2 regions of the Peribacillus sedimenti genome follow, and region 1 is predicted to be linked to the other one. Evidence: a T-box and tRNA genes for the amino acid it is inferred to sense, from the RefSeq annotation. Region 1 holds a T-box; the other holds one or more tRNA genes.
The links. The T-box of region 1 lies ahead of leuS (leucine--tRNA ligase). A T-box ahead of a tRNA ligase gene usually reads a tRNA of that ligase, here a tRNA-Leu.
Positions count from the first base shown of each region.

Region 2: it encodes a tRNA-Leu, which carries the amino acid that the T-box ahead of leuS (leucine--tRNA ligase) is inferred to sense. The anticodon was not compared.

Region 1 is NZ_CP143547.1:4,238,604-4,254,090, forward strand. It holds gene V1500_RS20745 (pseudouridine synthase) at 1-394, opposite strand, end outside; gene V1500_RS20750 (oligosaccharide flippase family protein) at 519-2,138, opposite strand; gene V1500_RS20755 (NAD(P)/FAD-dependent oxidoreductase) at 2,696-3,961, shown strand; gene V1500_RS20760 (sporulation protein Cse60) at 4,122-4,307, opposite strand; gene V1500_RS20765 (rhodanese-like domain-containing protein) at 4,431-4,742, opposite strand; gene leuS (leucine--tRNA ligase) at 4,977-7,391, opposite strand; T-box leader at 7,606-7,832, opposite strand; gene V1500_RS20775 (MDR family MFS transporter) at 7,979-9,175, opposite strand; gene V1500_RS20780 (YtzC family protein) at 9,533-9,808, opposite strand; gene V1500_RS20785 (TIGR01212 family radical SAM protein) at 10,091-11,050, shown strand; gene V1500_RS20790 (class I SAM-dependent methyltransferase) at 11,050-11,622, shown strand; gene V1500_RS20795 (LLM class flavin-dependent oxidoreductase) at 11,680-12,678, opposite strand; gene V1500_RS20800 (tetraprenyl-beta-curcumene synthase family protein) at 12,696-13,790, opposite strand; gene V1500_RS20805 (lysophospholipase) at 13,803-14,606, opposite strand; gene V1500_RS20810 (gamma carbonic anhydrase family protein) at 14,751-15,272, shown strand; gene metK (methionine adenosyltransferase) at 15,433-15,487, opposite strand, start outside.
Region 2 is NZ_CP143547.1:2,251,140-2,266,626, forward strand. It holds gene V1500_RS11135 (UbiD family decarboxylase) at 1-1,186, shown strand, start outside; gene V1500_RS11140 (UbiX family flavin prenyltransferase) at 1,211-1,771, shown strand; gene V1500_RS11145 (NAD(P)-dependent alcohol dehydrogenase) at 1,934-3,028, shown strand; gene V1500_RS11150 (aldehyde dehydrogenase family protein) at 3,047-4,519, shown strand; gene V1500_RS11155 (malate:quinone oxidoreductase) at 5,135-6,637, shown strand; gene V1500_RS11160 (YjcZ family sporulation protein) at 6,911-7,015, opposite strand; gene V1500_RS11165 (YjcZ family sporulation protein) at 7,695-7,796, shown strand; gene V1500_RS11170 (YjcZ family sporulation protein) at 7,858-7,995, opposite strand; gene V1500_RS11175 (YjcZ family sporulation protein) at 8,206-8,310, opposite strand; gene V1500_RS11180 (aldose epimerase family protein) at 8,996-10,042, shown strand; tRNA gene V1500_RS11185 (tRNA-Leu) at 10,596-10,679, opposite strand; gene V1500_RS11190 (iron-containing alcohol dehydrogenase) at 11,279-12,445, shown strand; gene V1500_RS11195 (hypothetical protein) at 13,023-13,190, opposite strand; partial or broken gene V1500_RS11200 (L,D-transpeptidase) at 13,335-13,661, opposite strand; gene V1500_RS11205 (trimeric intracellular cation channel family protein) at 14,318-14,926, opposite strand; gene V1500_RS11210 (hypothetical protein) at 15,304-15,487, shown strand, end outside.

The sequences.
Region 1 (15,487 bases):
TTTTCGGGACGTGCTTTTTAGGAGAAAGGAGCTGATGGGATAGCTGCCCATCATTTGTCAAAAGCAGCAGGCCTTCCGTATCCTTATCCAGGCGCCCTACAGGAAAGGGCTGGAACACAGCATCCTCAGGTTCAAGAATGTCAATGACTGTTTCCTGATAGTGATCCTCTGTTGCTGATAAGACACCAGGAGGTTTATTCATCATGAGATAAATGAACTCTCTATACTCTACGTCTTCACCCTGAACTGTTACACGGTCAGCTTTGGTATCCACATGCTCTTTTGGATCCTTGACCACCTTTTCATTCACTGCGACGGCACCAGATTTAAGTAGTTTTTTTACTTCTGTCCTGCTTCCATACCCTATATTGGATAACATTTTGTCAATTCTCATATTAACCTCCTGATAGTACCCTCACACCTGCGCTGTATCTACTATGGTCTTCTCACCAGATACAGGGCCCTTAAGGATTCAACATCCATACATAAGACCAGGCATTCATCTGATGAAAATGCAATTAGGCTTTTAGCTTCAATTTCCTTTGCAAAGCATCAATTCGGTTTCCAAATAAGCGATGTGCCAGCTTCGTCTTTAAAGCCAGAATGAAGTATGCTGCCGCTCCCGTCAATGCACATCCCGCTGTGACCAGGATAGCCTGAAACCGTTCCTGCGGGTTCAGGAAATGTGAGAAAATCCATTGGAATACAAATACGGAGATGGACATGAATATGGTAAAAATGAAAATAAGCATTGTTCTTCTTACAACTAGTTTATACTTATAGCCAGTAAAATACGTAATGATATACATATTGATCAGACATGCCACCAGGTAGCCAAGTGTTGTGGCATAAATGGAACCTGCTGTTTCAAACATTTTGATCAACGGAATATTCAAACTCAGCTTTATTAAGATCCCGGTCAACAGGCTTAATACGGTGAATTTTTGCTGATTGATCCCTTGAAGAACAGCTGCCGTTACTGAGAACAAAGCAAAAAAGATTGCAGCAGGTGCATAAATCTGAAGGATTTCGACACCCAATCGATCGTATCCATAAAACGCTGAGTACACTGGTTCCGCAAGCAGCGACATCCCTACTACCGCAGGAATCGTCAGGAAAAGCAGAATTTGAAAAGCCATATTCAGCTGGTTGCTAAATGTTTGAAACTTGTCCTCCACGAACGCTTTTGTTACACTCGGCAGGATGCTCATCGAAAAAGCAGTTGCCAATGTCATAGGGATAATTACTAGCTTCTGCGTCGAGAAGTTGACAATGCCTAGAGCCTCACCGGCAACCTTTGCATTTATCCCTGATGCAACCATCGCGCGGGTGAATGTCAAAGTATCTACCAATTGAAAGAGAGGGAGAGCTATCCCCACAAAAATAAACGGGATGGAAGATACTAAAATCTCTTTATATATTTGAGGTAAAGATATATGGATGGTACCCTTATCTTGTTCCAGCAATTTATCAAGGTGCGGTTTTCTCTTTTTCCAATAAATGAGCAATACAATGAGGCTTGCCACCGCACCTGCTGTTGCTGCCAATGTAGCCACGCTAATTGCTGTCACCAGGTCGCCATCCATTACCTTCAGAACGATATATACTCCGCCCAGCAAAAAGAGAACGCGTATAAACTGCTCTATTACCTGTGATATCGCAGTCGGCCCCATCGATTGATGCCCCTGGAAATAGCCGCGGATCATACTCATGAATGGAACTAGAATCAAAGCAAAACTGACCGCTCTTATAACGGTTGTGATGTCTTCTACAGTAAAATTCTGCTTGTCATCGACTGTGACAAATCCTGCGATAGCCGGAGATAATAAATATAATAGTATAAATGCCCCAATGCCGGTCAGCAGCATAATTTTCAAGCTTGATTTAAAGAGCTTCTGCCCCACGGCATATTCTTCCATTGCATTATACTTTGAGACAAATTTTGAAACCGCCAGCGGCATCCCGCCTGTGGCAAAGCTAATAAATAATGTATAAGGAATATAGGCATATTGGTATAATTCTGTCCCCTCATTGCCAACCCATTCCTCAAAAGGTATTACATAGAATAATCCGAGCACCTTGGACAGTACCATTCCAAAAGTTAAGATAAACGTGCCCTTCAATAGCTTTGATGACATTCAATCCCATCCTACCTTTATTCAGTTACGTGTTTTCGCACGCTATCAAACCTAATCTTAAAACTGACTGCCTCGCCTTATCTCTTTATAAGAACGGCACTCGAGTTATATGAATTCGAATATCTTTGATAAACTAAAGAAAAGTTTACTCTTTTCACGGATCAATTACAATTATGATATTATTTCCTGAAACGGATCTTTTAGCTTGCAGGAAAAGGACAAGCCTTTATTCAGCCAAGCTAAACTATTTTAACAGATTCATTCCTCCAAACCAATAATTATGTAGCATACTGCTGTAATTAGGGAAAAATTAAATTGTATATGTTGTCTACGTTTATTCAAATCCATGTATACTGATAGAATGGCTTGCATAAAGGGAAAAGAAATCAGACTAATGAACGAATCAGAAGGCTTATCATTTTTTGCAAAACTGCTTTATCTGCAGGTGTATGTCGACAACGCTGCCGGAGAAAAGGACGATATAGCCTAGCATTATTGTAAAGTCCCAAAGTAATATAAAGGGATATTTAAACTTAGCATAAAAGATGGTGGATGATATGAAATTTGATGTAGTTGTAATAGGCGGGGGACCCTCAGGCTTGATGGCTTCAATAGCAGCAGGCGAAAGAGGGGCCAGTGTGCTATTGATCGATAAAGGCGAAAAGCTGGGAAGGAAACTTGCGATTTCAGGCGGCGGGAGATGTAATGTGACAAACCGCCTCTCCATTGATGAAATCATCAAGCATATTCCGGGAAATGGCAGATTCCTGTACAGTGCTTTTTCAGAATTCAATAATGAGGACATTATTACATTCTTCGAAAATCTGGGTGTAGCTTTAAAGGAAGAGGATCACGGAAGAATGTTTCCCGTAAATAACAAAGCCCAGAGTGTAGTGGATGCGCTAATCAACCGGATGAAAGAGCTGAATGTCAAGGTTTATACGAATTCACCGGTTGCTGATCTCATTTATAGGGATGGAAAAACGGCTGCTGTTCTTCTAAAAAACGGACAAACCTTTGAAACCGACGCGGTTGTTGTTGCTGTAGGAGGCAAATCTGTCCCTCATACAGGTTCCACAGGCGATGGCTATGCATGGGCCAAGAAAGCGGGTCATACAATTACGGAGCTGTTTCCAACAGAGGTACCTGTACTTAGCGATGAACCATTCATACAAAGTAAAACATTGCAGGGTCTTTCACTGCGAGATGTTGCCTTAAGTGTATTAAATCCAAAAGGAAAGCCATTGGTCACTCATCAAATGGACATGATTTTTACCCATTTTGGAATTTCCGGGCCAGCAGTGCTTCGTTGCAGCCAATTTGTCGTGAAAGCGATGAAGAAATGGAATCTTACGCATGTCACGATAAAGCTGGATGCCCTTCCCGACAGAAATAAGGAGGAATTATTCCAGGAGGTTGTCATGGAGGTCAAAGCAGATCCGAAAAAAGCGATCAAAAATATACTTAAAGGATGGCTGCCAGAACGCTATCTGTATTTCCTGCTTGAGGAGAGCGACATAGACTTACAGGAACAGGGGGCAAACATACCTAATGAAAAATTGCGCCGCTTTGCCGAGCTTTGCAAAGACTTTCAATTTAAAGTGAACGGAACCCAGCCAATCGAGAAAGCGTTTGTTACCGGAGGCGGCGTCAGCGTTAAAGAAATCCATCCAAAAGAAATGTCTTCTAAATTGATGGGAGGATTATATTTTTGCGGCGAGATTTTAGACATCCATGGGTACACAGGCGGCTATAACATAACTTCCGCACTGGTAACAGGCAGGCTCGCCGGCCAAAATGCAGCACTCTATGCATGCAACTGATAGGCTGCGCAATTTCTTTTGCAGTTTGACTATCAAAAAAGCTATCTAAATTATTCCATGGCATACAGCTATGGTCCCAACCAGCATATATAAAAAGCACCCCGTCTGTTCAACCAGACGAGGTGCAATTCCCAAAGCCTTATTAATCATATACTTTTATTTATCTTACTTTATATATAACCATGGCGCTAAAACAGTAAATCTGTTCTTCTTCCTCTTCACCCGATGCGGCCACATTATACTTTATATCCACAATTTGATTATCCCGAATGCTCTCAAGGAAATAATTCATTTCGTCCTCTAAATCCTGTTCATGTTCATAATCAAACAGCTTTACTTGAATCATGGACATCCCCTGCCCTTTTTAGAAACAGGATTGCCCAAGATTCAAGAAAATATACCGTTTCCGTCAAAATTTGCACGCTTTTCTACTATGATGTTTATGAATTCTTCTTTTTGTAGAAGGATCCTACTTAACAATAACTTCGCCGGTCCAGTTCAGCATGCCGCCCACCATATTGCGTACTTTATAGCCCTGGTCCTGCATGTAGTGGCAGACATTATTGCTGCGATTGCCGGATCGGCAAACGAAAATATACTCCTTGTCCTTATCAAAATGGTCCAGTTTCTCAGGAATATCGCCCATCCGGATATGCTTTGCCCCTTCAATCATCCCGTGCTGAACCTCTTCATCTTCACGGACATCCACTATTTCCAGCTTCTCACCCGCCTCAATCTTTTCCTCTAGCTCCTGGGGAGTTATAGTCTTAATATCTTCCATTTAGACACCTCATCAATTTAAATTTATGTATGACTCATTATAACAATTACCCGTGCCTCATCCAAATAAGAGGCTCATTCTGCTGCCGCTGTACTCAGTTAAAGAGATTCTGATCTCCTTGTAGAATTTACACAATTAAATAGGGGTCTGACCCTAAAATTCTTAAGCATATGCTATCCCCAGGGATCAAGGCCCCCAAGATTGGCTCGGAGGCCTTGTCAGCAGCTTTTTTATTTAGTTGGCAACAATATTAACCAGTTTGCCAGGTACCGCAATCACCTTACGGATCGTTTTGCCATCAATCTGCTCTTTGATGGCTGCATCATGCATTGCCAATTCTTCCAATTTTTCTTTGGATGAACCGGTTGGAACCATTAGCTTTGTCTTCACTTTTCCATTGATTTGGATGACTATTTCCACTTCATCTTCAACAAGTTTGGCTTCATCGTATGCAGGCCATGTTTCATACGTAATGCTTTCGATGTGGCCAAGCTTTTCCCACAGCTCTTCAGCTATGTGCGGTGCTACTGGAGAGAGCATTTTCGTAAATCCTTCGATATAAGCCTTAGGCAGATTTTGTGCCTTATATGCGTCATTGATAAACACCATCAGCTGTGAAATAGCCGTGTTGAGTTTAAGTTCCTCGTAGTTTTCTGTAACCTTCTTGACGGTTTGGTGGTACACCTTTTCCAGCTTGCCGCTGTTATCATTCTCAACCACTTTTTCAGAAAGAGTACCATCGTCTTCCACCAATAGTCTCCATACTCTGTCAAGGAAGCGTCGAGCACCATCAAGGCCATTCGCTGACCATGCGATGGACGCTTCTAAAGGTCCCATAAACATTTCATATAGACGAAGGGTGTCGGCCCCGTGGCTTTTGATGATATCGTCAGGATTGACCACATTTCCTTTTGACTTACTCATCTTTTCATTATTCTCACCAAGAATCATTCCCTGGTTGAACAGCTTTTGGAAAGGCTCTTTTGTTGGCACAACCCCTAAATCATAAAGGAACTTATGCCAGAAACGAGCATATAGCAAGTGAAGCACTGCATGTTCCGCACCGCCAATATACATATCGACCGGGAGCCATTCCTTTAATTTTTCAGGATCAGCAATCGCCTTTTCATTCGTTGGGTCGATATATCGCAAGAAGTACCAGCTGCTTCCTGCCCACTGCGGCATGGTGTTTGTCTCGCGTCTGCCTTTACGGCCATTTTCATCTGTCACATTTACCCATTCTGAAATATTCGCAAGCGGCGACTCCCCAGTCCCGGAAGGACGAATCTCCTTCGTTTTTGGCAGCAATACCGGAAGATCTTTCTCTTTTACAGGTTCTACGCTGCCATCTTCCCAGTGGATAATTGGAATCGGTTCACCCCAGTAACGCTGGCGGCTAAACAGCCAGTCACGCAAGCGATAAGTAATTTTTTTCTCTCCAATCCCTTTTTCGGTAAGCCATGAGATGGCAGCCTTGATGGCTTCATCTTTCTTCATGCCGTCCAAGAATCCGGAATTGACATGCTCTCCATCACCTGTAAAGGCCTCTTCTTGCACATTGCCTCCAGTAACGACCTCCTTGATTGGAAGGTCAAACTTCACTGCAAACTCATGATCGCGTTCATCATGTGCGGGAACAGCCATTATAGCTCCGGTTCCATAGCTCATCAATACATAATCCGCAATCCAGATTGGCATCTTTTCTCCATTTACAGGATTAATAGCATAGGCACCTGTAAATACGCCCGTTTTTTCCTTTGCCAAGTCTGTTCTTTCAAGATCCGTTTTGTTTTTAACTGTTTGGATATATTCCTCAACTGCACTTTTTTGCCCTTCTGCAGTAATCTTTTCGATGAAAGGATGCTCAGGTGACAGTACAGCGTATGTGGCTCCAAACAATGTATCGGGACGAGTCGTAAATACAGTAAATGAATCGTCATGTCCTTCAATCGCAAACGTCACCTCTGCACCTTCAGAACGGCCAATCCAGTTTCTCTGCATATCCTTGATATTCTCTGGCCAATCAACCTCTTCCAAATCATCAAGCAAGCGATCCGCATAAGCAGTGATCTTAAGAACCCATTGCTTCATTGGACGGCGCTCAACAGGGTGCCCGCCGCGCTCACTCTTTCCGTCAATGACTTCTTCGTTAGCAAGCACCGTTCCCAATGCCGGACACCAGTTGACTGCTACTTCATCAATGTAGGCTAAGCCTTTTTCATACAGCTTTGTGAAAATCCACTGTGTCCATTTATAATAACTTGGATCTGTCGTGTTGATTTCCCGCTCCCAATCATAGGAAAAACCAAGCTCCTTAATTTGCCTTCTAAACGTATTGATATTTTTCTCTGTAAATTCAGCCGGGTCATTTCCAGTATCTAATGCATATTGCTCAGCCGGCAATCCAAATGCATCCCATCCCATTGGATGAAGGACTTTATAGCCCTGCATTCTTTTCATTCGCGATAATATGTCACTTGCGGTGTAACCTTCCGGATGGCCGACATGAAGTCCTGCACCAGATGGATATGGAAACATATCGAGCGCATAGAACTTCCTTTTACCGCCCTCTTCATTTGTTTTGAACGTCTTGTGTTCTTCCCAGTATTTTTGCCATTTTTTTTCGATCTCATAATGGTTGAAACTCATCATCTTTCCTCCTAGAGTTAAAATAGTAAGGCAACTGCAGCCTAAAGCGTGTTCAAAAAACTTGCCATTTGCCACATATAGTTGGTCACTTAGAACCATTACATGTACCCGACGACATCCCAAGCATATCGAAAACGTCGAAGCGGGCCGCAGTCAAAGTAAAAAACTATGCATTCCTATCTTCGATAAAGGAATAAAAAAATCCCCTCATCCCAAAAGGGACGAGAGGATTATGTATATCTTCCCGCGGTACCACCCAAATTGGCGACAGAAAACAATCGCCCCGCTCTTCGATTCCGTAACGTGGAAAACGCCGGACACTACTGTTCATTCATGTCCGAAATTCAAAGGCGAGTTCACGATCATTCCTGGCTGGCTTTCACCGTCCGCCAGCTCTCTACGCAGGTTCAAATCGCTAATACTCCTTATCATCATCGTTAGATATAGGATTATATACGTATTCTAGTAAATTTTATTCATAAATGCAATAGCCGTTTTTCATTCATTATAAACATCTTTTGTTTTATATATTCATATTATGGGAAATATGTTTTCATTTCCAACCTGTTTCGCGCTCATCAAGGAAACTATTTTACAGGTGAAATTATATTTTCACTGCTGTTAGCTTTCTTAAGCCCTTTATCGTAAAAGAGTGTTGTAACAATAGCCATGACGAAGAGAATTGAAAATACACCGAACATCATATTCATTCCAAAAGAATCCACCAGAAATCCCCCTAGCAGCGGGCCAACCATCCTTCCCGCAGTGGCGGTGCTGTTCACGACCCCCTGGTAAAACCCTTCTTTCCCTTTAACAGCCAGTTCATTAGCAGCCGCTGGCACGGCGGGCCAAACAAACATTTCCCCGATTGTCAGAATGACCATAGCTGTCATGAAACCTGCAAAACCCGCTGCGTTGGCAGCCACCGCAAATGAAATAATAAAAATAAGCATCCCCGCAATAAGCTGCACCTTCAGTGTTTTTGCAAACCATTTGACTAATCCAGAGACAACTGGCTGTGCAACTACAATCAACGCCCCATTTATAGTCCAAAATAAGCTGTATTGCTTCAATGTAATTCCTATTTCCTGAGTATAAGCAGCGATAGTAGATTGCCATTGCACATATCCGATCCAGCATAGGAAATATCCAATGCTTAAAATGATCAGGGCATGCATTTTAACGCTGATTTGAGCTGTCTTGCCTCCAGCCGCAGGTGCTGCCTGTATGGAATCATCAGTCTGGATACCTCTAAATCCAAACACTGCAAGAGCAAGAAAAACTAAATACAAGGCTGTATTCGCAGCAAAGATGTATTCGAACGAGAATGAAGCGACTAGTCCTCCCAGCGCGGAACCAACAGCCACCCCAAGGTTCTGTGCCACATAAATAGCATTAAAGGCCTTTCTTCCGCCCTCTTTCCAGCAAGAACCGGCCATTGCAAAAATAGCCGGAAATATAATACCTGCTCCAAAACCGGAAATGGTTAATAAGATTACGTACGGCGTCCATGAATGGTCAATTGTCAGCCCTACGGAAGAAAGGACAGTCAATAAAATTCCGACAACAATTGTTTTATAGCCGCCTATCTTGTCAAACATGATTCCCCCGGCAAGATTTCCAACTACGCTTACTAGAGAATTGGCCATAAGAACGAGGCCGGCGACTGAAAGAGACTTCCCTAACTGGTCATGAATATAAATGGTATTGAGAGGCCATAAAAAGGATGATGCAGTTACATTTATAGCCATACCGATAATTAACATCCATAAGGAACGAGGCATAACTTTGCTCCCTTACATTAGAATCGTTTTGTGCACTAAACCATTCTATTGCTTTTCCTCCTGCCCGGCAATAGTTTTGTCAGCAAAATGATTCGGTTGCGGCCAATGCAGATTCACTGCCTCAGGGATTAAGATTCAGAAAACATGTGAAAACTTGTGCTTATTATCAAATATGCAGTATATGTAATAACTGGCGTGGTACAAATAATCAGAAAGTCCCGTATTATGTTTCTCATGAAACAAATACTGGCATGAATTTCATTGAAAAAGCAGTATACAAGAACAAAAAGAACTGGTCCGCTGACACTCACATGTCCGCGTCAGTCCTATTCACAGTATGGAGACGTTGATTTTAAGTCACATCGTTCGTGTATTGCTGCGCAAGATCATCTGGTTCTGCATTTGATCCACCAGCAATCGCATCCTGTAAAGCCTTTCTCTCTGCTGATTATCCGCACTGTTCCAAAGAACATCAATTTCATGTATAGCCTGTTCTAGCATGTTCTGGGCCTGGGTATATTCCAAGTCGTTGCCGTGCTCCTGCCTGGCCCCTTCCATATACTGCTCGTCCGCATATTGCAGCGCATCCTCGCAATTAAAAAGGCACATATCTATAGAATGTCTTGTTGCCACATTCCTTCACTCCCTAGCTACACAAGATAGAAGAGAAAAATCTCATCCGCAATTTTAGTTTTCTCACTTTAGATTTGCTTTATAAAAGGCAAGTATAGACATTTCCCTTCCTGTGACCTGAATTCGAAATACTTTTGAAAACAGACTTTGATACATGGTAAAATACCTTTTATGATTGTAAAACCTACCGCAATCGGAGGGCATGAATGTTGCATGTTCATCAGTAAATGCACACAGCAAAAGACAATTTGGATGTTATTCGCAATGAAGGAGGTTTCTGCCATGGATGAGTCAAACCCGTTTATATATGCTGACCAAGATAAACGATATCACACATGGAATTACCATTTGCGTCGGGTTTTTGGACATAAAGTATTTAAAGTGGCACTTGATGCCGGCTTTGATTGCCCTAATCGAGATGGGACTGTAGCGCATGGAGGATGTACCTTTTGCAGCGCAGCGGGTTCCGGAGATTTTGCCGGCAATCGGGCAGATGACCTTAAAACTCAATTCCGGCAGGTAAGCCAAAAAATGCACAAAAAGTGGAAAGATGCCAAGTACATGGCGTATTTTCAGGCTTTTACGAATACTCACGCCCCTGTCGAGGTCTTACAGGAAAAATATGAGACCGTCCTCAAGGAGGAAGGAGTCGTTGGCTTATCGATCGCCACAAGGCCCGATTGTCTTCCCGATGATGTTGTGGAGTATCTTGCCGAACTAAATAAACGAACGTACTTATGGGTGGAACTAGGGCTTCAGACAGTTCATGAAAGGACCGCATTATTGATTAATCGCGCCCATGATTATCAGTGTTATGCAGAGGGAGTCGAAAAGCTGAGGAAACACGGTATACGGGTGTGCTCACATATTATTAACGGTCTTCCGCTTGAGACGGACGAAATGATGCTGGAAACTGCAAGACAAGTTGCCGAGCTTGATGTACAGGGAATTAAAATACATCTCCTGCATCTATTGAAAGGTACCCCGATGGTCAAACAATATGAAAAGGGTATGCTGGAATTCCTCTCGTTCGATCGGTATATCTCACTCGTCTGCGACCAGCTTGAAATTCTTCCTCCAGAAATGGTGATCCATAGAATTACAGGTGACGGGCCAATAGAACTGATGATTGGGCCTATGTGGAGTGTTGATAAATGGAGTGTTTTAAACGCAATTGACTCAGAATTAAAAAGACGAAACAGCTGGCAAGGCAAATTTTATAAACAAGCGGTGAGTATTTGATGAAATTGGATAGGATTTTGCCGTTTGCAAGGGTTCTGCTCGAGAAAGCAATTAGAGAAGGAGATATAGCTGTAGATGCGACTACCGGGAACGGGTTCGATACTGTTTTTTTAGCACAACTTGCCGGAAACACAGGCCACATCTATGGTTTTGATATTCAGCAGGAAGCACTTGAGGCCACCGCTGCACGGCTGAACGAGCAGGGCCTCGCAAACTGCTGCACTTTAATTCACTCAGGTCATGAAAACATAAAGAACCATATCCCTGAATCGGTTCATCACAGGATCACTGCCGCAATTTTTAATCTCGGCTATCTCCCGGGAGGGGATAAACAAATTGTTACGAGGGCTGACACGACCATTTCAGCAATCGAACAACTGCTGGAAATCATGGCTGCTGAAGGGTTGATCATCCTTGTTATCTATCATGGACATCCTGAGGGCGCTGTTGAAAAGGATGAACTATTGCGATATGTTTCTTCCCTTCCACAGGACAGAGCGCACGTTCTACAGTATGGGTTTATCAATCAAGTTAACCAGCCTCCATTTATCATTGCCATTGAAAAAAGATAGAAAAAGTCTGCCATCCATTAGCTGGCAGACTCTTCTTTTTAATATTCTCTTTTTCCGCTAATTCCCAAAATGCTCAACAATTAACCTTAAAGCCTTTACTTTATCTTCAAAATTAAACGTAATGCTTACGAGCATCATTTCATCGACCATGTAGCCTTCACTCAATTCCTTTAATTGCTTAGCTGCAGAAACAGGACTCCCTACTACCATTCTTTTGCGATTTTCCCTGATCCAATCTAGTTCAAAAGATGAATACTGATAAGCCTGAACCTGCTCAAGATTTGGCGTTCCCTCCAGGCGAGCGCCCTGCTGCTGCATAAGCATGGTGTAATCCAATATTGATGCAATTTCTTCTGCTTTATGGTCTGTTTCCGCGCAAATAAAGAACACGGCAGCTAGACTCTTCGGTACGCTTAAAAATTTTGATGGCTTAAAATTCTGCCGGTATCTTTCCATATATTCAAACCCATCTTCCCCATTTATAAACTGGGCAAATGTGTAGGGAAGGCCTTTTTCTGCAGCGAGCAGCGCACTTGATTCTGTTGAACCAAGCAGCCAGACCTCTGGTGCAGTTTTTGTAACGGGGGCTGCAGTAAGGCCTGTGAATCTATGGCCTTCGGGCAAGGCATCGTGCAAGTAAGCCAAAAGGTCATCAATTTGTTCCGGGTAGCGTGTTTTATCCCTCTTTCTTCCGTCTGCTAATGCAAGGGAGGCAATGGGCATTCCGCCAGGGGCCTTTCCTATTCCCAAATCAATCCTGCCCGGTGCCAATCCCTCCATGACCCGAAAATTTTCGGCGACCTTAAAAGCGCTGTAATGAGTAAGCATAACCCCGCCGGATCCTACTCTAATTCTGTCTGTCTTTGCTGCAAGATAGGGAATCAGCACTTCCGGAGAGGTGCCGGCAAGAGTCATTGCATCATGATGCTCAGATACCCAAAATCTGTGGAAACCCAATCTTTCAGCGTGCTGCGCTAATTTAACAGTATTTTGGAGAGCTTCTTCTGCTGACATTCCCTGCGAAATTGGTGATTGGTCCAGAATACTTAATTTCATTGACGCTCCCCTTTCTGTCAATTTAGGCTGGCTGCTGTCGCAGCTGCATGCCTTCTTTTTTGCAGCGAACGATACGCCCTGCCATTCAAATAGAAGAACATGGACACGAAGCCGCCGCATCGAATCAGTCTCTTGGAAACAGCTTTAATCTTTTTCTGGGATTGTACTTTATCATCAGATAAATAAAGACCTAACAAGCCCCGATGAATAAGCAGGTGGAATCGTTTATGTGGAAGTAATCTCGAATGCTGCTCCGATTTTTCAACAAAATAAGCAAATCGGTTATAAAGCTCTTGATCGTCCTTATAATAGAAACAGAAATTCAAATCTCCTCCGTCTCTATCCTCTTCCTGATCGATAAAATAATCCAATAGGATATGGAGTCCCTGTATGTATGGAAAGTACCCCTGCCAGATCTTTTCCGCATATTCTTGAGTAAAATCCGGTCTCATGCTGTAGGAAACAAGGCAAAAAATACCGAGAGTGGATCCCGAGCAAGCGGAAAACTCATACCACGACATAGTTGGTAGCTGTGCTTTATGATGGTCAAACCATGATTGAAGCCGAGGTACCCTTTCTTCAACTCTTACATGCTTATGCACCTGCAAATCACAATAAACAGAGCATAAATCCCTTAGATATGGGAAAATATCCAGATAGCTGGAAATCCCCCGTAGAACAGATTGACAAGCAGAGACCAGTTCATGCAAATAACCCCCATCATCCTTATCGGACCGATATCTGTAGTAATCCGACGGCTCGGCATCAATATCGATCGAGTGGTGCATGGATTCATGCAGAGCCCTGAAATCCTCGGGATCAAGAGATGTGCTCCGATCGCATAAATTATCCAGGTAGTCACTGATTGTCTGATAGGCCACGATAAAACGGATCGCAGCCCTTGCTTGACTCTCGGCAGCGAGCGCAAGAATCGATCCTCCTTCACAATGAAATGTTTTTGAATGGATGCTTGCCAACGCTTGTCTTTTCAGTTCCTGATTGGGTATTTCTTCTGCCCGCTTCTTCCAATAATTGAGCTCCTCATGTACAACGGGAAAGATGTCCCGGTATACATTTTTCATTAATGTTAAGGGGTTTGTCGGTACTGCCATAGCACACCTCGCCTAAATAATATATCCCAGTGTCTTCAACCTATTTTCAACAAACCCTAATGCATATAGAAATACATTTTCTCTTTCTGGTTCGTTAAATATTTCATGATAAAGCCCAGGCCACTCTTTATAATGCTTTTCACTGCAGAGAATGTAATTAAACCATTCCCGCACCGGCCTTTTATCTACTATTTTATCATCTCCCCCTTGCATTAAGAGAACGGGAATGTCCTGTAATTCAGGGATTTCGTCAAAAGCATCCTTAATTGAGCTGACCAGTTCCCGGTACCATCTGACAGATACTTTGGTAACGAACAGGCTGTCATTCATGTCTTCATCCTTAATATCAGGATTTCTCGTTGCCATTTCCGGTGTCAGCTCTGGGTCAACCCTATATTTCGGATGAACTAGATTCAGTATTTTTGAAGCCGTATTTTTCATCCGTGATGGGTATGATGCCAATCCGAGGCAGGGTGATGAAAGAATGACCCCTGCCAAGTCATGCTCTTCTTGCTGAAGGAGCCTGATTGCAATAAGTCCTCCCATACTATGGCCCAGTACGAAAACAGGAAGGGAGTACTTATAGGCCTCGGCAATCCAGCTTCTGACTGCAGTTAAGTATTCATCGAAAGAATCTATATGCCCGCGAAATGCACGGGTGGTCATTCCCTGTCCGGGAAGGTCGCCCAAAATAACATGATATCCTGCTGATTTCCACATTTGGGAAAGCCATTTATAACGGCCATGATGTTCTAAAGCACCATGTACGATGACGATCACGGCTTTAGCAGAGCCCTCTGCTTGTAAGCTCCACATAGATAGAACTCCTCCTCCAGACAATATATAGATGGTAATAATGTGAAGAGATTTACTCTGCAATCTTTTCCGGATTGCGATATATTATCTTTATATAAGATAATACCGAAAAGTTCCATACGACGGAAAGGATTTGATTCTGAAATGAGTATCTACCCATACAAAGAATATAGCCCTGACATAGCGGATAGTGCATATATCGCTGAAAATGCCATAGTCACAGGCAATGTTTCTATTGGTGCTGAGTCGAGCCTATGGTTTAATTCCGTGATCCGCGGAGATGTTGCACCCACCATCATAGGGAAAAAGGTGAATATCCAGGATAATAGCGTATTGCATCAAAGCCCGAATAATCCTCTGATCCTTGAAGACGAAGTCACGATTGGACATCAGGTAATCCTCCACAGCTGCAAAATCAGGAAAGGAGCCCTGATTGGAATGGGTTCAATTATCCTTGATAATGCTGTAATTGGAGAAGGCGCCTTTATAGGTGCAGGCAGCCTGGTTCCACAAGGGAAAGAGATTCCGCCAAATGTGCTGGCCTTCGGAAGACCGGCACGTGTAATTCGCGAGCTGACAGATGAAGATAGAAAAGACATGCAGCGAATTTCCCGAGAATATGCGGAGAAAGCCCAATATTATAAACACGCGAAAAAAATTAAGTGAGTGCCCGAATACGAAGGAAAAAAAAGCCGATCGTACTCCCTTCATTGGTTTTATTATTGTTTTCCATCAAGCAATTTAATCACCATAGCAATGCAAAAAGGACCCATACCAAGTCTGAAGATTTACTTACTTGGTATGGGTCCTTTTATTAATATATTTATTAGGCCTGGGATCTAAGTGCTTCAGCTTTATCCGTGCGTTCCCAAGGCAGTTCA
Region 2 (15,487 bases), 2.0 Mb from region 1:
TGAAGCACTTGAAACCGACCAGTACGAATTACTTTCACAATTTTCCGCGGCTGTCTCTTCCCCTGCGGAATGCCGTCTAGTGAAAAAAGAGGAGGCTCCCGTTAAGGAAAATATTATCCTGGATGATATTGATTTAAATTCGTTTCCCATTCCGGTACACCATGAAAAGGATTCAGGCAAGTACATTACAGCAGGACTTTTTATCGTCCGTGATCCACTAACGAGGAAACAAAATGTGTCGATACACCGCCTGCAGGTATCCGGAAAAGACAGACTCGGTGTACTGCTGTTGCCGCGACATACTTATCATTTATTCAAGCAAGCTGAAGAAGCAGGGAGACCGCTGGAATGTGCCATTGCAATCGGGGTCGATCCAGTAACACTTCTTGCATCTCAAGCCAGTACTCCATTTGGTGTTGATGAGCTTGAGATTGCGAGTGCACTCCTAAAAGAACCGCTTGAAGTGGTCAGATGTGAAACAGTAGATATCGATGTCCCAGCCTATGCAGAGATTGTGCTGGAAGGAAAAATTCTCCCTGAAATTCGAGAACCTGAAGGGCCCTTTGGAGAATTCCCAAAATATTATGGTCCGCGGGATGACAAGGAAGCCGTTCAGATAACCGGCATTACACACAGGAATCATCCCATTTTTTACACAATTGTTCCTGCTGGATATGAACACTTACTTTTAGGCGGTATCCCAAGGGAGGCAAGCCTTATCCAAACCGTGCGTCAAACAGTTCCTTCAATTAAGGCAGTGCATATGAGCCTGGGAGGAACGTGCAGGTATCATGCCATCATTTCGATCAAGAAGCGGAATGAAGGGGAGGGTAAAAATGCGATAATTGCTGCTTTGGCAAACAGCTTTGATATAAAGCATGTGGTCGTAGTCGATGAAGAAGTAGATATCTTTAATATGGAAGAAGTCGAATGGGCGATAGCCACACGCTTCCAGGCAGAAACAGATTTAGTAGTGATTAACGGTACACAGGGATCAAAATTGGACCCCTCCACTGACAATGGATTTGGTTCAAAAATGGGATTTGATTGTACGGTTCCAATAAAAAGTGAACCAATGAGGTATAAACGAATTCATATACCTGGCTATGAAGAATTGAACATTCATGACTTTATAAATAAGAATTCTTCAGGATTACTGGACCAGCACATGGAAAATAAACGGTAGTTCACTGCTAGAAGGGGGAAATGTATGAAAAAAATTGTAGTAGGAATTTCCGGGGCAAGCGGTGCAATCTACGGGATACGGATACTAGAAGCATTAAAGGCTGCAGGTGCAGAAAGCCATCTTATCCTAAGTGACACAGCAAGAACTACCATTGAATATGAAACAGACTATGACATAAACGATGTAGTCAAGCTTGCTTCAAAAGTCTATGATAATAAAAATCTTGGATCTGCTGTATCCAGCGGTTCGTTTAAAGTGGATGGCATGGTTATTGCGCCATGTTCAATCAAGACGCTTTCGGGTATCGCAAATAGCTATAATGTTGATTTACTTACAAGAGCGGCAGATGTGTGTCTAAAAGAACGTAGAAAATTAGTATTAATGGTCAGGGAGACTCCTCTTCATCTGGGCCATCTCAATCATATGACAAGTGTTACACAATTTGGCGGGATCATCCTCCCGCCTGTCCCATCTTTTTATCATCTTCCCAAAACGGTTAATGAAATCATTGATCAAAGCGTTCAAAAAGCTTTGGATCAGTTTGATATTGAAGCAAATTTGTTTAATAGATGGGTAGGTATTTAACTTAAAAACCAACAACTTTGTGCCATCATTATTACCAAAACTGAATAATAAAAATTTAAAAATCAGATTGTAAGATTTTAAAATTTTTGTTGAAAGAAAATAGATAAAATATAGTTGTAAACGCTTTCAAAATAAAGAAGGTAGGTGACTTAATTAATTATGATAAAAACGTCAGCAGCAATCACACATGGTAAAGGAGAACCCTTTAAAATCGAGGAAATAACAATTGAAGATCCAAAAGCGGGCGAAGTTCTTGTAAGGATTACAGCATCAGGAATATGCCATACTGATTTGATTGTTAGGGACCAATACTATCCAGTGCCCCTTCCTGCGGTGTTAGGCCACGAAGGGTCTGGAATTGTTGAAAAGGTGGGACAAGGAGTCCATTCAGTACAGCCAGGTGACCATGTGGTCTTATCCTATAGTTCATGCGGAGAATGCAACAATTGCCGAAGTGGTAATCCTTATGGTTGCACTCAGTTTTTCACTCTTAATTTCACAGGAAAGATGGAGGACGGAACTAGTAGATTATATAAAGATGGAGAGGAATTGTCCAATTTCTTTGGTCAGTCTAGTTTTGCGTGTTATTCCGTAGTTTCTGAAAGAAATGTGGTAAAGGTTGATAAGGATGTACCTCTAGAATTATTAGGACCCCTTGGGTGTGGGATTCAAACAGGCAGTGGGGCAGTTTTAAATAAGCTGCAACCTAAGGCTGGCTCTAGCATCGTCATTTTTGGCTGTGGTTCCGTAGGCTTAAGTGCTCTAATGGCTGCCAAAGTAGCAAGTTGTACAACAATCATTGCTGTAGACCTCCAAAATAACCGCTTAGAACTTGCCAAGGGACTTGGCGCTACTCATACAATAAACCCAAAAGAAACCAATACTCTTGATGAAATTCAAAGAATTACCGGTGAAGGTGTTGAATATTCCATTGAAACAACTAGCCGACCAGAAGTACTTCGCCAAGCCGTAGATTGCCTTGCTACTCTTGGAAAAGCTGTAGTGATCGGTGCCCCTCCTTTGGGCACTGAAGTAAATTTGGATGTAAATACAATCTTATTTGAAAGGTCTGTCACTGGTGTATTAATGGGTTCTGGCGTACCACAGTTGTATATTCCTAAATTAATAAAACTCTATCAACAAGGGCAATTTCCATTTGATAAATTAATAAAATTCTATACGTTGGAAGAAATAAATCAGGCCAGTGAAGACTCAGAAGCAGGGATTACAATTAAACCAGTAATCAAGATTGGCTAATTTAAAGGAGGTATAGAAATGACTGTAAAAACTAATAAGTATACAGAATGGAACAAATTAATGCTAGGCGGAAAATGGAGAGAGGGCTCCAGTGTAAATTATTGCACGGTTACTAACCCGTTTAATGATGAGGTTTTAACAGAATTGAAGTATGCGAATAAAGAAGATATTCACGAAGCCTACCAGGCGGCAGAAGAAGCTCAAAAAAGCTGGTCTAATTCAAATCCATATGAAAGGATTGCCATCCTAGAAAAAGCGGCTCAGATTGTACAAGACAGAAAAGACGAGTTGATCCAGCTTCTTGTTGAAGAAACTGGAAGCTCTCAATTAAAAGCGTCTGTTGAAGTGGATTGTGTCGTTGGCGACTTAAAGTTAGCCTCGACATTTCCAATGATGATGGGTGCAGATATTCGTCCGTCAGGGATACCGGGAAAAGAGAACAGGATTTATCGGGAGCCTGTGGGAGTTGTCGGGGCTATCACCCCATGGAATTGGCCTTTTCATTTGACGATGCGTGTTGTGGCGCCAGCCATTGCAACTGGTAATGCCATTGTTATAAAGCCTGATTTCCAAACACCTATTTCAGGTGGATTAATCATTGCTAAAATCTTTGAAGAAGCGGGGCTTCCTAATGGATTAATTCATGTTACAGTTGCCGATCTGGAGGAAATTGGCGATTATTTCGTGGAACATCCTGTTCCAAGCGTGATTTCTTTTACTGGTTCAACGGCTGCTGGGCGACATGTTGGCTCTTTGGCAGTAAAACATGTAAAAAAACCTGCACTGGAACTTGGAGGAAACAATGCATTTATCGTTTTGGATGACGCCGATTTAGATCAGGCAGTTTCAGCCGCAACCTTTGGAAAATATATGCATTCGGGCCAAATTTGTATAGCAATCAACCGGATAATCATCGATCGGAATTTATACGAGCCTTTCGTTCAAAAATTCCTGGAGAAGACGGCTCAGGTTAAAGTAGGTGACCCACAGAATAGCGAAACAATTATAGGACCTATGATTAATAGAAAACAGGTAGAACGCGCGTTAAGCATTATTGAGAAAAGTAAGGCAGAGGGAGCAAGGGTTGTAAAGGAAGGGAATGTGACAGGAAATCTTATGGAGCCATTCGTTTTGGTGGATGTCAAGAATGATATGACCATTGCCCAAAATGAAATCTTCGCACCCGTTGCCTGTATAATTCCAGTTGATAGTGAGGAAGAAGCTATAAGGGTAGCAAATGATTCTCCTTTTGGGTTAAGCGGCGCAGTTTTTGCCGGTACGATTGAGCGAGGAATTAAAGTCGCCAAACAGATTAAGACTGGAATGATCCATGTAAACGATCAAACAGTTAACGTGGAAACGAATATCCCTTTTGGCGGTGAAAAAGCGTCAGGGCTGGGCCGTTACTGTGGTGAATGGGCATTTGAGGAATTTACAACTGTTAAATGGATATCTGTACAGAAAGATCCTAGACAATATCCTTTTTCATAAATTTTATTGGAGGGAGCATCTAAGATGCTCCCTTTATTTATGTGTGCCCGGTGTGGTTATCAACTGATGATGAGACAGTCTTTTCCATGCCGGCATCTTGAATGATATCCTCTTATGAAAATCATTTTATTAAACTAGCTTTATATTAAGTTTTAGGGGGAATAATAAAGAAAAACACAAATATTCCGGTTACATATGCAAAAATGTAGCTTGGAGGAATTTTTATTACGGAGCAGCGAAAGAAGGTATCACCAAACAGAATTGTAGTGTAAGTACGACAACGCATTGAGACGGGAACAGCGACTATTATAATGTGATGGTGCATACCAATAAGCATAAGAGGTTCGATTCATTGGAAACTCCTAACCAAACTATCATCGCATCGAGAACCATTGGTAATGTGAATCATTTATTCCTTTTTTAAAGCTTTAAATAGTTTATAAAAATCAGATAATAATAGTAGATATTTTAATCGATTAATTATTATAATAGAATTTGATATGGGTATTATTCACACAAAAAAGGTGTGCTACTAGGCCACACATTGCTATCGGTAACATCTAAAGCAGCAGCGCCTACTCTTTTTTGCGAATATAGGGGATAAGGAAGGGTAAAATGAGCAACTTACAGAACAAAACAGACGTTATCTTAATTGGTGCCGGAGTCATGAGTGCGACTTTGGGATCCTTACTGAAGGAATTAGCACCTGAATGGGAAATCAAAGTGTTTGAAAAACTCGCAAAGGCAGGAGAAGAAAGCTCTAACGAATGGAATAATGCCGGAACGGGCCATGCCGCCCTGTGCGAGCTTAACTATACCTCCGAAAAACCTGACGGATCTATAGATATAAGTAAAGCTATAGCAATTAATGAACAGTTTCAGCTTTCAAGGCAGTTTTGGTCTTATCTTGTAAACAGTGATCTAATTCGTAATCCACATGACTTTATCATGCCGATACCACATATGAGTTTAGTACAAGGGGAAAATAATGTAACTTTTTTAAAAAAACGATTTGAAGCGCTGTCAAACAATCCATTGTTTCAAGGGATGGAATATTCAGATGATCCTGAAAAACTCAAAGAATGGGTCCCGCTTATAATGGAAGGCCGTACATCAAATGAACCGATGGCGGCAACAAAAATCGACACAGGAACAGATGTCAACTTCGGGGCCTTGACAAGGATGTTGTTTGAGCACTTAAAGAGTAATAACGTTGAGATAAACTACAAGCATAGCGTTCAGGATATCAAACGTACCAGCGATGGTTCATGGGAACTGAAGGTGCATGATATTGACAACGGCAAAATCGAATACCATACCGCCAAATTCGTCTTCATCGGTGGCGGGGGCGGAAGCCTGACTTTACTTCAAAAAACCGGCATTCCTGAATCAAAACATATCGGAGGATTTCCGGTAAGCGGACTATTTATGGTATGCAACAATCCGGAAGTTATAGAGCAGCATCATGCAAAAGTTTACGGTAAAGCAAAGGTTGGGGCTCCTCCAATGTCTGTGCCGCATCTTGATACCAGATATATCGATAACAAAAAATCATTGCTTTTTGGACCGTTTGCAGGCTTTTCACCAAAGTTCTTAAAAACGGGTTCGTATTTTGATTTGATAGGTTCCGTCAAACCGAATAATGTCTTAACCATGCTGGCGGCAGGAGTAAAAGAGATGGCATTGACAAAATACCTGATCCAGCAAGTTATGCTTTCGAATGAAAAGCGTATGGAAGAGTTACGCGAATTCATTCCGAGCGCCAAAAGCGAGGATTGGGATATAGTTGTAGCAGGACAGCGTGTGCAAGTTATCAAGGATACTGATGCCGGAGGTAAAGGAACACTTCAATTTGGTACGGAAGTGGTAAGCAGCTCGGACGGTTCGGTAGCTGCATTGCTCGGAGCTTCTCCCGGTGCTTCCACTGCCGTTCACGTTATGCTCGAGGTATTAGGGAAATGCTTCCCACAACGTATGCATGAATGGGAACCCAAAATAAAAGAGATGATTCCTTCTTACGGAATGTCATTAACAGAGAACCCAGAGCTCTTCCAAAAAGTACATGCTTCAACAGAAAAATCTCTCGGCCTGGCGGCAAATGAACCGGTGTATAGTTAAATATTTGGTTTTAGAACAAAGGTATCTCATTGTGAAGAAATATTGTTGAAAAATTTTTATTGCAGAGATTGTAAAAGAAAATGTCTACAATCCAGAGAAAAAATAAATATCGTTTAATGAGTTTGCTAATTCATAAATTTCATTATATATCATAAAAAGAACCTTCAAATCCATCTTGATTTGAAGGTTCTTTTTTTAATATTCATTGTCTTTTAATTGGCAATAAGCCTATTGAGGGTTAAAACCTCTATAGGCTTTTGCTTTTTCTACTAATTAGTAGCCGCCATAGAAACAAGAGCAGCCGATGATAATTAACAAAATGAACAATACTACGATTAAAGCAAAACCACCGCCATATCCACCATATCCATCTGCCATTTTATCCACCCCTTTGACTTAATCTCAATTTATCTTATGTAAACACCACTGCAGAGGACAGGGCTTTTACACACTCCTTGAGAAAAAACCGATTGATGGAAATTCTGCAGTGGGTTTGTGGTCCCAATGATTTGAACAAAAAAACGAAGCGTACTGCTTCGCTTATTTCAGAAGAAATGCCTGGAGCGGCTACGCTTGTTTCATTTCTTACTTTAATTTATCTGTTACATACCAAAAGGAGTACAGGCCAGATAACTACTTTGCGTTAGAATCTCTAAAGTATTATCAGATCAACAATGGTTTTTGGTCCTATAGCTTTAAGTAGTACTGTTTATTAGTAGCCATATAAGCCAGAACAGCCGAAGAAGATCAACATAAAACAACACCACGGTTAGCCTAAAGCCGCCGCCATATCCAGCATATCCGCCTGCCAAAGAATCCAGCCCATTGTATATTCTTGGTTTATTTAATGTACAAACAACGAAAGCGACAGGGCTTTTTATTCTTTTTTAAAAAAGATATTAAAGATAATATAGGTGGACATTGATTCTGGTGATTTCAGCAGCAGACCTAGTTATATTCATTTATGGAGTGTCTTTTTTTGCTCCGTTTCATAGTATGTATTACTCTTATCCCATAAGTAAACCTCCCTAGAACCGAATAAGAGGAGAGGATTTAAATGGCTGATGGCGTTGCTTACGGTTTTGGCGGTGGATTCGCCCTGCTAGTTGTATTGTTTATTCTTTTAATTGTAATCGGTGCAAGCTATTGCGGAGGATGATATTAATTCATTTGTCAAAAAGGCGGTCCAAGGACCGCCTTTTTTAACTATTAGCCTAGTATTAATAACCGCCCCAGCAAGCGCATCCTATGATGATCAGCAAGATAAATAATACAACGATTAATGCGAAGCCGCCGCCATAACCAACTGGTGCCGCAGCAACAGGCGCTGTATATCCACATCCCCAAAAGCAACCCATAAGATTCCCTCCTTATCAAAACAGGATTATGTTTTAACCCTACTTTAAATATATGTGTCTTGATGAATTTAAATTGGACATACGTCTCTACTTACAAGAAATTTGGATAGTTCTTAAAGTAATGGTAGGGATCGACATAATGATGACCGTATATAAAAAAGCCTATGAAGGCTGTGTTCGGGCCTTCATAAGCTTTAGTACTTCAATTCATTAGTACCCTCCATAGAAGCAAGAGCAGCCAATGATGATCAACAAAATGAACAACACGACGATTAAAGCAAAGCCACCGCCATATCCAGCATATCCATCTGCCATCTTATACGCCCCCTTTGTCGATATCTCAATTTATCTTATGTACAAGCAAGCATAGATGTTTGGGCTTTTTGCTAATTTACAAAAGAGGGATGAAGAATTTACGGGGCTTTTTATCTTTCTATGGGTAACACTGAAACGAAATAAAAAAGCAAAGCGTATTACTAAACTCATTACAGGATAAGTGCGGGGTATTGCTTGTTACATTACTTACATGTAGCTTATGTACTTTTTTGCCGTAACCCAATGCTGAAAAGTCGGAAAACGCAACTGCCGAGGTTATGTAAACGAGGGAGGGCCGAATAGAAGCCGGTCTAAAAAACATCACGTAACATCTCGTCTAGCTTCTTACTGATATTGCTGGCGCTGAGAATCCAAAGTAGATAATAGTTTTTGTTTGTATATTCCAAACTTGATAGATATTCCTATAATGTGGTAACCTCAGGAAAATAGTAGAAGTACTTCAATAACTATCAAAGACGATGGATTCTGGAATGACCGTCTAAAAAAGCTACTGATGACAAGCTTCCTTTGACGGGATAATTGGAACATTTATATACGCCTTCTATGGCCAGGTACGGTCCGCTTTTCAGCTGCTCCTCACATGGTGCTTGCTCAATCCTTTTTGGAAGTTCAAATTGGTAATATTTATATTTAAATTTGTTTGTAGATGGAGGCGCGGAGTTATATGAACGTGATTCAGGAGAGTTTTGGTGAAATAGGGGGCCACCCTGTGACTTCTTTTTCAATGGTAAATGATAACGGGGTAGAAGTGACTGCCATTAATTATGGATGTATCATCACTAAAATTGTTGCGCCAGATAAGCATGGAAATTATGAAAACATTGTGCTTGGACATGACACCCTGAAAGACTACGTTAAGGACCCTTATTATTTAGGAGCAGTCGTAGGGCGGGTAGCGGGACGAATCAAGGGCGGTTCTTTTGAACTGGATGGAAAAATATATAACCTTGCAAAAAATGATCCCCCCAACCATTTACATGGTGGTGATCAAGGATTTAATAGAGTTATTTGGAATGCAGAAATAATAGATGGAGGGGTCAGCTTTTCTTACTTTAGTCCAGATCGAGAGGAAGGCTATCCTGGCAACGTAAACATGCAGGTTACTTATTTGCTTGATAACAACAATCAATTGCATGTTTATTATGAGGGACATACTGATCAGAAAACACTGTTAACTGTTACAAACCATTCTTATTTTAATTTAAGCGGCAATATTAAGAAAGATATTCTGGATCACGCTTTACAAATTAAGAGTGATAGATTTCTAGAGCTTGATCATGAATTTATTCCTACGGGCAACTTTATCGAAGTTGGAAATTCTCCGTTCGATTTTAGATCTGGAAGAGAAATAAATATAGGATCTGGTTCTGAACATCCGCAAAATGTACTGGTTGGAGAAGGCTATGATCATCCCTTTTTGCTGAATATAAATCATGATAACGAAATTGTACTTAAGGACTTTGAAAGTGGACGAATACTTACAATTGAAACCGATGAGCCTGCGGTTGTCGTTTATACAGGAAACTCCCTGAAACCGGAAGGATGCTTCAGGAGAATACCATCAAGGAAATACCTGGGTATCTGTTTGGAAACGCAGGGATTGCCTGATGCGATTCATCACCCTCATTTCCCTGGAACCATTATAGACTCAGGGGAAACATATTCTTCTAAAACAGTATACAAGTTCGGGATTGAAACTAACGAAGAATAAATGATAAATAAGGAAATATCGCAATTTGAGCGATACGGAGGTTTGCGAAGTTTCTTTTGCACGTTGGGCAATAGGGGGATCTGGAAAGACAAAAGAAGCTCTGAAGTCGTGGAATACGTAATCGAACAGGTGCTGATTTTTTATACGGTAGATGTATATGGAGACGGACACAGAGAAGAGCTGTTGACTAAAGCTATAAACGGGCGCGAGAGTCATATGTATCTAGCAACCTGCCCTCTTTTTTATGGGTATCAAACTTTTGGAAAGCACATTACAATATGCCTTGATGCCTGCTGATGTGCTGCTCGAAGAAAATAGCAGTCATGGTATGCTTCTTTTCGTTACCTTTAATTAGAGAAATTGGAGTTTGAACGGGCTTCTGGCTTTTGCATTTTTGTTGTAATAAATCAAACTTCTTATAAAATAATCAATTTTAACATAAACGCGTGAACAAAAAGAGACACATCTGACTCAATAATCATCGAAGAACAAAGTAAAGGCCGTTGACAAAAAACATATCAACGGCCTTAGTGGTATGCTTCAGATAAAACGATGCGGATGAAGGGACTTGAACCCCCACGGTATTGCTACCACTAGAACCTGAATCTAGCGCGTCTGCCGATTCCGCCACATCCGCTAAAAATACTACAGTTAAAATATATCAGACATTTTATTATGAAACAACCCATTTAATCTATTTGGCTTAGTTTAAAGTATTAGTCAGACTTCATGAAACCCTGTTCGAAGGCCATCCAATACATCATGATAGATCTCTGCGTATGTTTCCTTCATTAAGTTTATATAGATGGGCCGTATAGAACGAATGGCCATACTTTTTTGGATCGGTGCCATATCTGTGGTAGTCGGTTGCAGCTTTCAAATGGCCAACCAATTTTTGTTTGGTTTTGATTTTAATCTTAAGATGAAATCCGACAGCCGGCTATTTCCAACAAAAGAACCATTTATGGTCTACCAGGAAAAGAGGTTTCATACGTGCAGGATTTTGATGCAAAATGGCGAACACATACTAATAATTTTTTTTAGATATAATGAGGATTCTCGTGTCAATCACACAGATCACACTATCTGAATCTCGAACAAAGGAAACCAAGATTCAAGGAAGAAGGATTCAATATCATTGCAACGACTCACAGGCACTATTTGTAAAAGGAGTTTTTTTCAGCATAGGGCCTAAATTTGGCTTTACTTTAAAACTTTAAGTAAGGAGACATAGTTATGGAGAGCTATAGTTATTACTGTAATACAAGAATTGAGATGGGTTTAGGAAAAGTCGAGTTATTACCAGACCTTATAAAGTCCCTTAATATCGGATCATCCATTTTACTGGTCAGTGACCCAGGTGTGGTTAAGGCAGGTGTAATCCAACCAATCCAATCCCTTCTAGAGGATTTAGGATTTCGTGTTATTCTGTTCGACTCCGTTTCTCAGAACCCGAGAGATACAGAATGCTTAGAAGGTGCGAAGGTATTTAATCAAGAGAGGATGGAATTAATTGTCGCTATTGGCGGCGGCAGTGCGATGGATACGGGAAAGGCGATTGCACTCTTAGGACCGAATGGCGGGACACCTGCTGATTATGTGGCAGGAAAGAAGGAATACGCTAATATTGCTCCGATTATTTGTGTCCCGACTACTGCAGGCACTGGATCCGAAGTTACCCGTTCTTCCGTTATTTCCGATTCCGCTACCCATCAGAAGCTTACACTTAAGCATTCTTCATTACGTCCAATGATGGCAGTTTTGGATCCGAAATTAACATTAACTGTTCCTAAATCTGTTACTGCAGCAACCGGTGTGGATGCTTTGGTACATGCGATAGAAGGTTATACATGTAAAGTGACAAACCCAATCTCCCAGGCATTTGGGGCAAGAGCAATGGGAAAAATCGTATCCTCTTTACCGATCGCTTTTATGTATGGAGAAAATGAGCAGGCCCGCTTCAATATGCTAGAGGGAAGTCTTCTTGCAGGATTATGTTTCGGTTCTACTGACGTTGCAGCTGTACACTGTTTAGCAGAGGCGATTGGAGGTCTTTACGATACACCACATGGAGTGGCAAACGCAGTATTTTTGCCTTATGTCTTGAAATTTAACGCGGAAGAAGAGAAAGGCATCCATGCGGATTTAGCACGGTACATGAAATTTGCTTCTGAATCAGATTCTGATGAGGGTGCCGTTGAAAAACTTATTGCTGGGATTCGGGAATTTACCAATACCCTGGAGATTCCTAAATTAAGAGATTTGCCAGGGGTAAAAGAGGAAGATTTTGACCGAATCGTAGAGCTGGCAGTTCAAAACAATTCAACACCGAGTAACATAAGAAAGATTGGAACAGACGACTATCGGCAAATCCTTGAGCAGGCTTACCGGGATATATTTTAATGTGGTATTGATTTAGTACACTGCTTTAAATGTACTTCTTGGTGCCTGGATTTTAAAACTGGAAATAACACTGAAACCAGGAGAATCAAGGTTAAACATAGGAAATTCTGACTTGCACTTTGCGGTTCATTGTACTTACTGCACTAAAGAGGCATAGTTGAACAAGAATGGTGAAAGGCCTGTCGGTGCGAAGCCTAGGGAACGTTCTCTGGAAGGCCACTAATGAACAAAGCATCTTCTAATAGTTTGATATCGCTAACAATTTGAGGAAGAGACATGGAATATGGTGAATAAGTGGGTTAAAAGTGGCATGAAGGACTAATAGTATCGCAGTATCGGTAAGCTGGAGGTTTATTTATCGGCACAGACAATCATGACAACCCCTAGGTAAATGAACTGTTTAACAATAGGGAGGAGATATCCTCCCTTTATTATTTCACCTTTAAAGAGGTGAGTTCGTATTTGGCAACCTTTTTCAGTAGGTCAACTATCTATGATTGTATATAAATTTATAATGATCATTCTCAATCATAATAAATAACATTTCATAATACATTACAGGTTATTCTATGTAACATTAATTCTCATCTTTGGTTTCAACAGAAACATATACTTCAACCTGGGATTTATGGACCAGTTCTGCATTATATGAATGTCCTTCCTCTCTCACTTCCCAATAGTCCGAGTCATATTTATGAATGACAGTATAAATCTTCCCCTTAAAAATTACTTTTTCGTTATCCATTGATTACCCATCTTTCCAATATAGATAAATATAATATACAACAATTCCTATTAAATTACTATGTTTTATTATAGGTGATTTTTAGAATGTATGGAATAACTGAACACGAATCTTTAAGGAAGTTTGGATGGATGATTGAACGAGTCATGTATGAATATAGACCTCTGTACCAAGTGGAACTCTGGAAGATAATTCAAGAACATCATCATTAAACATTCTAATACACCCATGTAAGACATTCTTACCTATTGATGCTGGGTTATTTGTCCCGTGTATACCGTTATGAGGTCTTGATAATCCCATCCAAAGTACACCAAATGGTACGCCAGGATTACGCTACTTATTTATGATCCTGTATGTACCGGAAGGTGTGGGGGACAATATTTTTCCAACTGCAATAGGATAAACCCGATTTCCGTCAAAAAGGCGTAATTGATGTTTTGATGTTGATACATCAATCCATCTTACTATGAAAATCAACTCCCATTTTTTTGATACTGTATGAAGCCATTCATTCGTTAATGACAGCTATTAGTTTTCAGAAAGAAAAGATTCCTATGGACCTGCTTCAAGGGGAGCTTTTTTGATTAGTCCCCACTAAGGGCGAAATGCAATTGTTACATAGAATGATATAGAATGTTTGAAAAATGGGTGATTATTATTATTAGGGTTTTGCTCCAATAGAGCGCAGAATATTTTTTTATTTTTAAGAAAACCGGAACAGAATTTTAACTAGAGTCCATATTATTGAATATTTATGGCCAGCTTGAAGATTGAGACCCTAATGTTTAAATGTGCATATTAAAAAATTTGAGCTAAAATACAAGATCTAATGATTTTCTACCGCTGATTCTTATTGTGCTAAATGGGCAAGTTAGCGAGCATATGGAAGCAAATCGAATCATATTGAGGGAGTTCAATAAGGATAAAATCGAATATGGTACAATTTGAATACTTAATTTTCATTTTTAAATACTTAGTTATAAGCAAAATCGTTTTGACTTACAGTTTAAGAAAACAACAGTGCACAGTAGAAAGGACAGATTCCAGTTTTTTAGGAAAGTACATAAAAAAAGCTGCTGAGACGGAACTTTCTCAACAGCATTAAAAAATTGCAGCCTACGATGTCAACGACTTACATTCAGTTTTTTATTAGGGAGCTTCCAATTATACGTATACGAAAGGACGCGAAAAGCCGTTATGATGGCAAAAAGAATATACAACTGCCAAGTCTCTGAAACGAGATTGCTGCCTAAAGCAAAACCAACTAAAATAGCCCATACTGCATAAACTTCTTCTCTGAACACCAAGGGTCTGCGGCCAGCCAGAAGATCACGGATAATTCCTCCACCACATCCGGTTAAAACTGCGGCCACAACTACGGCGCTAAGAGGAAGAGCCATCTTCACTGCATAAAGGGCACCCTGTATCGCAAAGGCGGACAAACCGATGGCATCAGTAAAGTTGCCCCATTTGCCCCAATGCTTTAATAAATTGGATGGAAACAGAAAAACAATCGTAATAACCAATATGGCTATAGAAATATAGATACTTTGTTCCCACAAAGCAGAGACGGGAACCCCGATTAATAAATTTCGAATCGCCCCTCCGCCAAACGCAGTGACGATACCTAGTATATATACTCCTAAAAGGTCGTATTCCTCTTCCATGGCAATGATGGCCCCGCTTGTAGCAAAAGCAATGGTTCCTATGATGCTAAGAAATTCCCATGTCATATCTTTTCTCCGTGTTTTTAAATTTATAAAGCCAGATTGATTCTAGCATTTTCTTCCCATTTATTAAATGGTAGTTTAAAAATATTAAAGTACCTATGGGAATATTGTTTAACTCAAGAACTGGCAGTCCGTTTGCTCTCTTTCTTACGGGCTAAAGGGCAGGTGTGCGGCCGAGCCTTTCATATAACGGGTGGGATTCAAGGAAAAGGGGGAGTATTATTATCGACTAATCAAGCGAATGTGTCACCAACGGAAATTCGATGCCACTGGCAGTTGTGAAATTTGAAGAATTAAACTCGAAGCTCCAAGAACAAATGCGACACCGACGCACAGTGACGCGCTTCAAATACCCGTTAGAAGATGTGGAAGTGGAGGCTTTGAACGAATCTCAGCCGGATGAATTGCTTCCTGTTCAGGTAGTGTCCCTGCGCACTGTACCGGAAGGAATCGTTAATAAAGCTTTACAAGAGTTATACGCTGGATTGGAGTTCGCCGACCCGGACAAACGCTTAAGGCCACCGTTGAAATCCTACGATATGCGAAGCTACCACATTTATTCTT